One region of the Roseateles aquae genome, then DNA from elsewhere that is predicted to be linked to it. Evidence: riboswitches for the same ligand, from Rfam matches in the RefSeq annotation. Region 1 holds a riboswitch; the other holds the start of a gene.
The links. Region 1 has a riboswitch for glycine ahead of RQP53_RS23940 (D-amino acid dehydrogenase). Riboswitches for the same ligand answer to the same signal wherever they lie in the genome.
Positions count from the first base shown of each region.

Region 1 (5,704 bases):
TGCCGGTAGTGGCCCTCGGCGGCGGCCGAGATCGTCTCGCGGTAGGCCACCCGTGGCGGCTGGGTCAGCACCTCGGCCTTGTAGCTTTCGCGCAGCCGCTCCAGCATCACCCGCAGATGCAGCTCACCGAGGCCATAGACCAGGGTCTCGTTGGTCTGCGCCACATGGGTCAGCTTCAGGCAGGGGTCTTCATCGACCAGCCGGTTGAGCAGGTCCCAGAGCCGTTGTTCGTCGCCATGGCGGGCCGGAGCAATGGCCAGGCCGTGCACCGGCGTCGGAAAGTCCAGCGGCGCCAGGTGCAGGTGCTCGTCTTCCTGGGCATCGTGCAGCACGGCGTCGTAGTGGAGTTCGTCGACCTTGGCAATGGCGCAGATGTCGCCGGGCAGGGCCTCGTCGACCTCGACATGGCTCTTGCCGCACAGCATGAACAGATGGCTGACGCGGATCGGCTTGCGCGCATGCCCAACGAAGAGCTGGCTGTTCTTGCGCAGCGTGCCCTGGTGGACCCGCATCACGCCCATCTTGCCCAGATAGGGGTCGACATTGAGCTTGAAGACCTGCGCGATCACATGGGCGGCGGCGTCGGGGCTGGCCTGCAGCGGCCGGGCGTCGGCGCCTTCGCCCTCCAGGAGCTGCTGCGGATTGGCCTCCAGCGGATTGGGCAGCAGGCGCTCGAACACCTCGAGCAGCTCGGGCACGCCGGCGCCGCTCTTGGCCGAGGTGAAGCAGACCGGAATCAGATGGCCTTCGCGCAGCGCCTGTTCCAGCGGTGCATGCAGCTCGCTGGCGTCGACATCGCCCTCGTTCAGATAGCGTTCGACGAAGTCGCCGTCGACCTCGACCACCTGCTCGACCAGTGCCCGGTGCGCCGCCTCGACCGGGCCGAAGTCCGACTGGCCCTCGCGATTGAAGAAGCAGTCGATCACCCGGCGCCCGCCCTCGGCCGGCAGGTTCAGTGGCAGGCATTCGCGGCCGAACACGCTCTGGATCTGCGCCAGCAGCGCGGCCAGATCGATATCCGGCGCATCGATCTTGTTGATCACGATCAGCCGGGTGCGGCCGCGCGCCGCGGCCGTTTCCATCATCCGCTTGGCCATCAGCTCGATGCCGTTTTGCGCATTGAGCACCAGCACCGCGCTTTCCACCGCCTCGAGCGCGGGCAGCGACTGACCGATGAAATCAGCGGCACCCGGGGTGTCGAGCAGATGCAGGCGCAGGCCCTGATGCTGGAACTGCAGCACCGTGGTCTGCAGCGAATGCTGCATGCGGCGCTCGAGCAGCTCGTGGTCGCTGACGGTATTGCCCTTTTCGACCGAGCCGGCCTGGCTGATCACGCCGGCCTGCAGCAGCATGGCCTCCGCCAGAGTCGTCTTGCCAGCGCCGGCGGGGCCGACCAGGGCCAGCGTGCGAATCGCTGCGATCCCTGGATGCGCCCCGACGGCGCTGCCTGGGCTGCCGGAGGCTGCGCCTCCCTCGTTCTGCGTCGATGGGTGTGCGGCCATGGCGTGCTCCTTGCTGTCGCTGTGCTGAGCCCAGCGTAGAGGAAGCCGGGGCCGGACACAAGGGCCCCGGCCGGCCGGGCATTGGCGCCGAGGCAACGCTTTCGTCGGAGCTCAGGCAGCGAATTTGGGCTGCATCAAGGCCGACTGCTGCGTGGCCGCCGTGAAGGCGTAGTCCAGCTCCGGGCGGCGGCCGTCGACGAGATCGGCCAGCGCCGCGGCCGAACCGCAGGCGTGGGTCCAGCCCAGCGTGCCATGGCCGGTGTTCAGGTACAGATTGGCGACCGCACTCTGGCCGATATAGGGCAGGTTGGACGGCGTGGCCGGCCGCAGCCCGGTCCAGAACTGGGCGCCCTGGCCATCGGTCATCTGCGGGAACAGCTCGCGGGTGCGGCGCACGATGGCCTCGCAGCGCACCAGGTTCAGCGCCGTGTCGTAGCCGTTCAGCTCGGCCGTGCCGGCAATGCGCAGCCGGTCGCCCAGGCGCGAGAACACCAGCTTGTATTCGTCATCGGTCAGCGAGACCTGGTAGCTGTGCTGGGGCGCAATCACCGGCAGCGTGACCGAGTAGCCCTTGGCCGGATAGATGTTCAGCGAGACGCCCAGGTCGCGGGCCAGCGCGCGACTGAACGAGCCCATGCAGAGCACAAAGCGATCGGCCGCCAGGCGGCTGACGACGCCATCGGCGTTGGCGGTGATGACGCGGCTGATGGCGCCGCCCTCGCGTTCCAGCCCGAGGATGCGGGTGTCGTAGCGAAAGCGCACGCCGGCGGCGGCGCAGCGCGCGGCCAGGGCCTGGGTGAACTTGTGCGCGTCGCCGGACTCGTCGCTGGGCGTCATGCTGCCGCCGACGATTTGCGCGCGGCATTGCGCCAGTGCCGGCTCGATGGCCACGCATTCGTCGGGCGTTTTCATATCGAGTTCGCAGCCCTGCTCGCGCATGATGCGCGCCGGCTCCTGCGCGGCCTCGTACTCGGCCTCGCTGGTGTAGAAGTGCAGGATGCCCTGCGTGCGCTGGTCGTAGTCCAGCCCCAGATCGCGGCGCAGCGCGCGCAGCTTGGCGCGGCTGTACAGCCCGAGGCTGACGATGTTGCGGATGTTGTGGGCGGTGCGGCCGGGCGTGCATTCACGCAGGAATTGCAAGCCCCAGCGCCACTGGGCGGCGTCGGCGCGCAGGCGGAACAGCAGCGGCGCGTCTTCGCGCATCAGCCACTTCAGCACCTTCAGCGGGGCGCCGGGATTGGCCCAGGGCTCGGCATGCGAGACGGAGATCTGGCCGCCATTGGCAAAGCTGGTTTCCAGCCCGGCCGCCGGCTGGCGATCGATGACGGTGACCTCGTGGCCGGCCTGACGCAGATACCAGGCGGTGCTGATGCCGGTGACGCCGGCGCCGAGAACGATGATGTGCATGGAGCACTCCCAAGGGTGGGTCGTGCAGGCGCATGCCTTCGCCATGGACAGACAAGCCATGAGCAAGGGAGAGCGTGCGCCTGACGCGCGCCGCTCCCGCTGTCCTTTGTACCTGAGAGATTCAGCGACGGGCCTCCTGCCCCTCGCCTTGCTCCTTCGGCGGGTGCTGCAAAAGCTTGCGGCACCGCTCTCCAGCATTCGGCTTGTTGACGGATCCAGTACGGGGCCTGAGCGAGTATGGGAGCTTGCGCCTTCGGCGGCGGCTCGCCGGGGCGGGCCGCACTCTCCTGAATCCGGCCGCCAGTGTAGCCGCAGGCCGGCGCCGCGGGGGGATGAGGCGAGATGACTTTGTGCACCAGGGGAAATCGCGCAGGCGGGGCCGCCGCTGCAGGCGGCAAGATGCCGGCATTGGCGTGACGGGAGTGGACGATGCAGCAAGGGTTTCGACGCTGGGGTGTGATGGCGGGCTTGTTGGCGGGCCTCGGCCTGTTGCTGGCGGGCGCGGTGCGCGCCGAGTGTCCGCCGGCCGGCATGGTGGCGCAGTCCGCTCCGCCCCGGGGACAGTTGCAGGCGCTGGATGCCCAAGCCCGCGAGGCGCTACAGCCCGCGGCGCTGGCGCTGCTGGACTGCCTGGCCGATCCCCGACCCGAGTTGCGCGATGAGTTCGCGTTCGAAACCCTGTCGGCCTGGCTGCGTGCCGGCCTGCTGACGCCCGCCACCCAACTGGCGCTGCGCACCGCGTTGCTGCGCAGCCTGGCCGAGCCGGCCGATGCCGGCGGCTTTCGCCAGCCCTTTGCGGCGCTGAGCCTGGCCGAACTGGCACGTGCCGACCGGCTGGCGCCGGTGCAGGATGCTGCGCAGCGCGAGGCCTTGCTGGACGCCGCCACGCGCTATCTGGCCGGCGTCAACGATCGGCGCGGCTTCACGCCCGCCGAGGGCTGGCGGCACGGTGTCGCCCACGGCGCCGATCTGCTCTACCAGCTGAGCATGAACCCGGCGCTGACGCCTGCACAGCAGCGCCAGATCCTGCGCGCGCTGCAAAGCCAGGTGCTGGGCGGAGGCACGGAGTTCTACCGTTATGGCGAAGGTCAGCGCCTGGCCGCGCCGGCGCTGCATGCCTTGCTGCGCAGCGAGCTCGACGCGCAGGCTTGGGCCGACTGGCTGGATCAGACGCTGGCACCACTGCGCAGCCCGGCCGCGTTGGACGAGCCACGGCTGCTGCTGATGCACAACGCCCGCGAGTTCCTCTGGCCGCTCTATGTGGCGCTGGCCGAGCAGCCGGACGTTGAGCGCCGCAACACGCTGATCGCACCGGTGCGGCGCTGGCTCAAGCAGCTGCGCTGAGCGGCAGCAGGGTCTTGTAGAAACCCGTGCGCCGTGCGCGGCCGGAATTTATTTCTGCGCCGCTGAATCCTTTTGGAATTTTGCTCACTCTATGTCTGTGTCAGCCACTTTCAGACAGGATTCTCACCATGTTCTTCATCAAGCGTAATCTGCCCATTTGGGAACGCGTGCTGCGTATTGCCGCCGGTGCGGCCATCGGTGCCGCCATGTTCAAGGGCGCACTCAGCCCCGGCCTGACGAGCTATGGGGCTCTGGCCGCCGCCGCCACTTTGGTGCTGACCGCCTTTGTCGGCTTCTGCCCGGCCTGCGCCATGCTTGGCCGGCGCTACTTGGAGAAGTGAAGCCATGATCCGCGCCGAAACGCAATTGATCGAGGCCGCCACGCGCGGCGAGTCCGGCGCGGTGCAGCGCTTGCTCAGCGTTTGTCAGCCCGACCTGAAGCGCTTCGCGCGGCGCACTTGCGCAAGCACCGAGGACGCCGAAGACGCGGTGCAGATCGCGCTTTGGCAGCTCTATCGCAAGATCGGCGCGCTGCGCACCGTGGCGACGTTCGCGACCTGGATGTTTCGCATCGTCGAGCGCGAGTGCTACCGCCTGCTGCGCCTGCGCAGCAAGGCCGAAGACCTGGACGAATTGGCGCCGCAAGACATGCCTCAGGCGCCGGAGTTGCCGACCGATCTGCGTATGGACCTGGTGCGTGCCATGGAGCGTCTGACGCCGCCGTACCGCGAGGTGCTGATCTTGCGCGATGTGCATGAACTGACGGCGCCTGAGGTGGCCGCGCAACTCGGGCTCAGCCTGGAGGCGGTGAAAAGCCGCTTGCACCGAGCTCGTGCCCAGGTCCGCGAACAGCTGCTGGCCAGCGGCTATTGGCTCAAGGACGGCGTACCAGAGTCCGTGGAGCCATGAGCCCTCCAAGGATCAGCGTTGAAGAAACCCGTTTCCTTGCACAAATCCGAGACACCCTTCAGCAGGGACTCTTCGATGCAAACGTCAAGATTGAAGGCCGGTGAGAGTCCTAGCGTGTGCGCCTCACCTTGGAGTCACCATGATGCCCGTGAAAGGCTAGGTGCTTGCTGTGCTGGCTTGCCGTGAGATGCCGCAGTGCTTTGACGACGGCCTGGCCGTGCGGGTGAGCGAGGCGCCAGAGCATCCTGAATTCGCGCAGGTGGGCCGTGGCGGCTTGCTGGCGTTGGTCGGGCAGTTGAACGCGGGCAATTGAACGCGGGCGCGATTTTCTTGGAGACCTGCGCAAAAAGATGAACCCTTTTGCACCCGCTGTGCCTCTAGGGAAGGTCTGCATAAGTCGGCGTGGGCCGTGGCAAGCACCGGCCAAGGCCTGCCTAGGCGCGAGCCGCAGCTCAGGCTGGTGGCCTGCGCAAGGCTCGCAACACCGGCAGGGTTTGGCTGGTGCTTGCCCTGCGGGTTGGGAGAAATGGGGCCCCCACGGG
Region 1 is NZ_JAVXZY010000015.1:10,528-16,231, forward strand. Features, by position in the region: gene fusA (elongation factor G) at 1-1,502, opposite strand, end outside; gene RQP53_RS23940 (D-amino acid dehydrogenase) at 1,614-2,909, opposite strand; glycine riboswitch at 2,999-3,114, opposite strand; glycine riboswitch at 3,116-3,209, opposite strand; gene RQP53_RS23945 (DUF2785 domain-containing protein) at 3,339-4,253, shown strand; gene RQP53_RS23950 (YgaP-like transmembrane domain) at 4,382-4,594, shown strand; gene RQP53_RS23955 (RNA polymerase sigma factor) at 4,599-5,162, shown strand; gene RQP53_RS23960 (hypothetical protein) at 5,332-5,475, shown strand.

Region 2 (5,704 bases), on a different contig from region 1:
CGAACTCTCGCGCAGCAGACTTAGACATCACTTAAGCAGCGGCTGAAACGACCTTCATCGGCAGGCGCAGCTCCACCCTCAGCCCGCCGAGCAAGCTGGAGCGATCAAGCCGCAGCCGTGCACCATGTCGCTCGGCGATCGCACGCACGATGGACAGCCCCAAACCGCTGCCGGCCGCGCCGTGTGCACCGGCCTCAGCACTGCGATAAAAGCGATCAAATACCCGTTCGCGCTCAGCCTCGGCGATGCCTGGGCCGCTGTCCTCAACCACCAGTAGCGCCTCGTCGCCGAGCGCCTGCAGGCTCAGGTCGACCCGGCCGCCCTCTGGGCTGTACTTGATCGCGTTGTCCAGCAGATTGCGCAACAGGATGCGCAATGCCTCTGCATGGCCACTCGCCTGCAGCGCATCGCAGCGCCCCAGGCCGACGTCGATATGACGCAGGGCGGCCGCATCGCTGGCCTCGACAACCGCATCGCGGCAAAGCGAGGCCAGATCGACCGTCTGCATGAGCTGCAGCGCCGCGGCGCCGCCACCATCCTCACGCGCCAGCACCAGCAACTGCTCGACCAGGCGGCTGGCCCGCTCAATGCCCTGCCCCAGGCGCTCTACCGCCTGAGCCTGTGTCGCTGAGTCTGTTGCACGCTGCAAGGATTGAAGCTGCAACTGCAATGCGGCCAGCGGCGAGCGCAGCTCATGCGCGGCATCGGCAACGAAATGCTGCTGAGTCTCGAAGGCTTGGCGCACACGGGCCAGCAAGGCATTGAACTCGTCAATCACCGGCTGCACCTCGGCCGGCAGATTCGCGCCCGCCACCGGCGAGAGATCGGCAGCAGCACGGCCGGCCAACTGCTCGCGCACCCGCGCCACCGGCTCCAAGGCATGGCTGACGCCCCACCAGACCACCAGAGCCAAAAGCGGCAGCATCAGCGCAATCGGCGCGATGGTGCGCCAGGCCAGCTGCCCCGCCATGCGCTGGCGCACGGCAATGTCCTGTGCCACCTGGACGACCTGGTAACGGGTCTGGAAGGAAAAGACGCGAAAGCGCCGGCCATTGGAGCGCTGCTCGGAAAAGCCCAGCACCGCGCGCTGCGGCAGCCAGGCCTCGCCCGGCGAGCGAAACAGCGGCGAGCCGTCGAGCGCCCAGACCTGGACCTGAAAATCAAAGCTCTGTTCTTCGCCCAGCGGCAGCGAGACGGTGCCGCTGCCCACGGTGCCGCGCAGCGACAGCGCCATCTGCTGCATCTGATAGTCGAAGATCTCGTCGGTTTCGCGCAGCGCGGTGTTGTAGGCGCTCAAACCCTGCAGCAGCGCCGCCGCGCTGACGGCGAGCAGCAAGAACATCAGCAGCCGATAGCGCAGCGAACGCGGCACCAGCAGGGCCGCCGCACGCTGCCAGGCGCTGGCGGCTGGCGTGGGGTCAGGTCTTGCCTCACTCATTCCTTGGGCACCCGGTAGCCAACGCCACGCACGTTTTGAATCAGCCCGGCGCCCAGCTTCTTGCGCAGGCCGTGGATATAGACCTCGACTGCATTGCTGGAGATCTCGTCCTTCCAGCTGTAGAGCTTTTCTTCCAGCTGCTGGCGCGACAGCACCATGCCGGGCCGGGCCAGCAGCGGCTCCAGCACCGCCCATTCGCGGGCCGAGAGGCTGACCGGCTGCCCGTCCAGCAGCACCTCGCGTGTGGCAGGATTGATGCTGACGCCCTTGTGTTCGTAGACCGGCTCGGCGCGCCCACTGGCACGGCGCAGCAGTGCGCGGATGCGGGCCAGCAGTTCATGCAGCTCGAAGGGCTTGAGCACATAGTCGTCAGCTCCGGCGTCCAGCCCGGCGATGCGTTGCTCCAGCGCATCGCGTGCCGTGGCGATCAGCACCGGCATCGTCTGTTTGCGCGCCCGCAGCGCCCGCAGCACGCTCATGCCGTCGCGGCGTGGCAGGCCGAGGTCCAAGAGCACCAGGTCATAGCTCTGGCTCAGCAAGGCGGTGTCGGCCAACTCGCCATCGCGCACCCAGTCGACCGCATACCCCTCTGCACGCAGCAACTCGAGCAGTTGCTCGCCAATCATCGCGTCGTCTTCCACCAGCAGCAGTCGCATGCGCAGCGTCGCCTTTCAGTGAGCAAAGGGGCAATTGTCCACGGCGTCGCCAGGCCCGCGCTTAGCCGAAACTTAAAAGCTGCTTCAGCCGCGGGCAAACCATGGCTACAATCCGCCCCGTCAGGAGAGAGCTCTCTAGCGAGAGCCGCCGAAGGCGCAGAGGCACAGGAAGATCCCACGCTTCGAACGCTCAGGCAAAAGGACTGACAAGACGCCCCCACCAGGGCGTTCCTCACTGGAGAGAGGCGGGCCTCGTAGCCCGTCCACCGAAGGGGCAAGCTGCTGGCAATACGCCAGCGGTCAATCTCTCAGGTACCAAGGACAGCGAGGGCAGCTTCCCCCACCCCGGGTTCAGATTTGGGGTGGGCTTCAAGAATGCCCTCGGAGATTGCCTTGTCCGCCGAACTCAAGACCACCCCCCTGCACGCATTGCACATCGAACTGGGCGCCAAGATGGTGCCTTTCGGCGGCTACGACATGCCGGTGCAGTACAAGGACGGCATCCTCGCCGAACACAAGCACACCCGCACGGCCGCCGGCCTGTTCGACGTTTCTCACATGGGCCAGCTGCGCCTGGTCGGCGCCGACGCCGGCGCTGCGCTCGAATCCATCGTGCCGGTCGATGTGATCGACCTGCCCGTCTTCAAGCAACGCTACGCCCTGTTCACCAATGAACAAGGCGGCATCCTCGACGACCTGATGCTGTGCCGCCGGCCGGACGACATCTTTGTTGTCGTCAACGCCGCCTGCAAGGAACAGGACACCGCCCATCTGCAGGCCAAGATCGGCAGCCGCTGCGAAGTGATCAGCCTGCCCGAGCGCGCCCTGCTGGCACTGCAAGGCCCTGAGGCCGTGACCGCCCTGTCGCGCCTGAACCCGGATGTGGCCAAGCTGACCTTCATGACCGGCGGCTACTTCAATCTGGACGGCATCGAGACCTTCCTGACCCGCTCCGGCTATACCGGCGAAGACGGTTTCGAGATCTCGGTACATAACGACCAGGCCGTCGAGCTGGCGCGCAAGCTGCTGGCCCAGCCGGAGGTCAAGCCCATCGGCCTCGGCGCCCGCGACACGCTGCGCCTGGAAGCCGGCCTCTGCCTCTACGGCCACGACATCAACACCGAGACCACGCCGGTCGAGGGCGCGCTGACCTGGGCGATCCAGAAGGTGCGTCGCGCTGGTGGCGCCCGTGCGGGTGGCTACCCCGGCGCTGCGGTGATCGATGCACAGCTGGCCAATGGCGCGGCGAAGAAGCGCGTCGGCCTGATCTCGACCGAGCGCATGCCGGTTCGTGAAGGCGCCAAGGTGATCGATGCTGACGGCAATGAAATCGGCGTCGTCACCAGCGGTTCGCTGGGCCCGACGGTCGGCCAGCCGGTCGCCCTGGCCTATCTGGCTGCCAGCCATGTCGCCGTCGGCACCGCGGTCTTCGCCCTGGTGCGCGACAAGCGTGTGGCGATGACCGTGGCCCCGACCCCGTTTGCGCCGCACCGCTATTTCCGCGGCTGATCTCCAGCCGGGCCTGCTCGCAGGCCCTCTCGTTTTCCCTGATCTTTTCTCCCGACCTCCCTGCTGATTCACGGAGCACACCATGAGCATCAAGTACACGCCCGACCACGAGTGGGTCCAAATCAACGCCGATGGCAGCGCCACCGTGGGCATCACCGTCCATGCCCAGGACGCCCTGGGCGATGTGGTCTATGTGGACCTGCCCGAAGTCGGCAAGAGCTACGCCGAGAAGGAAGTGGCCGGTGTTGTCGAGTCGGTCAAGGCCGCGGCTGACGTCTACATGCCTGTCGATGGCGAGATCACCGAAGTCAACGAAGCGCTGCGCGATGACCCCTCGCTGGCCAACAGCGACCCGCTGGCCGCCGGCTGGTTCTTCAAGGTCAAGCTGAGCAATCCCGCCCAACTTGACGCGCTGATGGACAGCACCGCTTACGACGAGCTGGTGAAGAACAGCTGATCGGCTGTTGATGAAGACAACGGGCACTTGGTGCCCGTTCTTGCATCGGAACGGCCGGGAACACCGGCCGCCGCTGCAAGCGCGATGAATGAACGATTGATGCTCTGACGAGCCGGTATCGGGCCACAAGCCCGCCATGCCAGAAGGATTGCCCCATGTTGATGTCTGCCCTGAAGCCGCTCGGCGAACTCGAAAACGCCGCTGAATTTCACGCCCGCCACATCGGCCCCGATGCCGCCGACGAAGCCGCGATGCTGTCGGTCATCGGCGCGGCCTCGCGCCGTGCGCTGATCGAGTCCATCGTGCCGGCCAGCATCAAGCGCTCGCAGGGCATGCAGCTGCCGCCGGTGGCGTCTGAAGCTCAGGCGCTGGCCGAGCTGAAAGCCGTGGCCGCGCAGAACAAGGTGCTGAAGAGCTATATCGGCCAGGGCTATTACGACACCCTGACCCCTGGCGTCATCCTGCGCAACATCCTCGAGAACCCCGCCTGGTACACCGCCTACACGCCCTACCAGGCCGAGATCTCGCAAGGCCGGATGGAGGCCCTGGTCAACTTCCAGACCATGGTCACCGACCTGACCGGCATGGCCATCGCCAATGCCTCGATGCTCGATGAAGCCACCGCCGCCGCCGAAGCGATGACGCTGGCCGCTCGCGTCGGCAAGAGCAAGAGCACGGTGTTCTACGTTGCTGACGACGTGCTGCCGCAGACGATGGAAGTGGTGCGCACCCGCGCCATCCCGCTGGGCTTCACCGTGCAGACCGGCCCGGCCGCCGAGGCTGGCGCTGCCGACTGCTTCGCTGCCCTGCTGCAATATCCGGCCGTTACCGGCGAGGTGCGTGGCCTGCAAGGTGTGGCCGATGCACTGCACGCCAAGGGCGCGCTGCTGATCGTCGCGGCCGACCTGCTGGCGCTGACGCTGATCAAGGCGCCGGGCGAGCAAGGTGCCGACATCGCCGTGGGCACCACCCAGCGCTTTGGCATGCCCATGGGCAATGGCGGCCCGCACGCCGCCTACATGGCCTGCAAGGACGAGTTCAAGCGCAATCTGCCCGGCCGCCTGGTCGGCGTCAGCGTTGACGTGCATGGCAACCCGGCCTACCGCCTGGCGCTGCAGACCCGCGAGCAGCACATCCGCCGCGAGAAGGCCACGTCGAACATTTGTACCGCTCAGGTGCTGCCGGCGGTTGTGGCCAGCATGTACGCCGTCTATCACGGCCCGCAAGGCCTGAAGCGCATTGCCCAGCGCGTGGCCAGCTACGCCGCCGTCCTGGCCCAGGGCCTGAAGGGCCTGGGCTATGAGCTGCTGAATGCTTCGGCCTTTGACACCCTGCATGTGCAGACCGGTGCCAAGACCGAGGCGCTGGCTGCCGCGGCGGTCGCTGCCGGCATGAACCTGCGCCGTGCCTCGGCACAGAGCCTGTCGATCTCGCTCGACGAAACCACCACTCGCGCCGATCTGCAAGCGCTGCTGGCCGTGTTCGCCGAGGGCAAGCCGGTGACCGGCTTCGAGTCGTTCGAGAAAGGCATCGCCAGCCTGATCCCGGCCGAGCTGGTGCGCAGCAGCGCCTACCTGAGCCATCCGGTGTTCAACCGCTACCACTCGGAAACCGAGATGCTGCGCTATCTGCGCGGCCTGGCCG
Region 2 is NZ_JAVXZY010000001.1:144,979-150,682, forward strand. Features, by position in the region: gene RQP53_RS00650 (ATP-binding protein) at 32-1,438, opposite strand; gene RQP53_RS00655 (response regulator) at 1,435-2,094, opposite strand; glycine riboswitch at 2,206-2,310, shown strand; glycine riboswitch at 2,320-2,429, shown strand; gene gcvT (glycine cleavage system aminomethyltransferase GcvT) at 2,470-3,603, shown strand; gene gcvH (glycine cleavage system protein GcvH) at 3,686-4,060, shown strand; gene gcvP (aminomethyl-transferring glycine dehydrogenase) at 4,216-5,704, shown strand, end outside.
Region 2: it holds a riboswitch for glycine, as region 1 does, so the genes downstream of both, gcvT (glycine cleavage system aminomethyltransferase GcvT) here and RQP53_RS23940 (D-amino acid dehydrogenase) in region 1, are expected to answer to the same signal.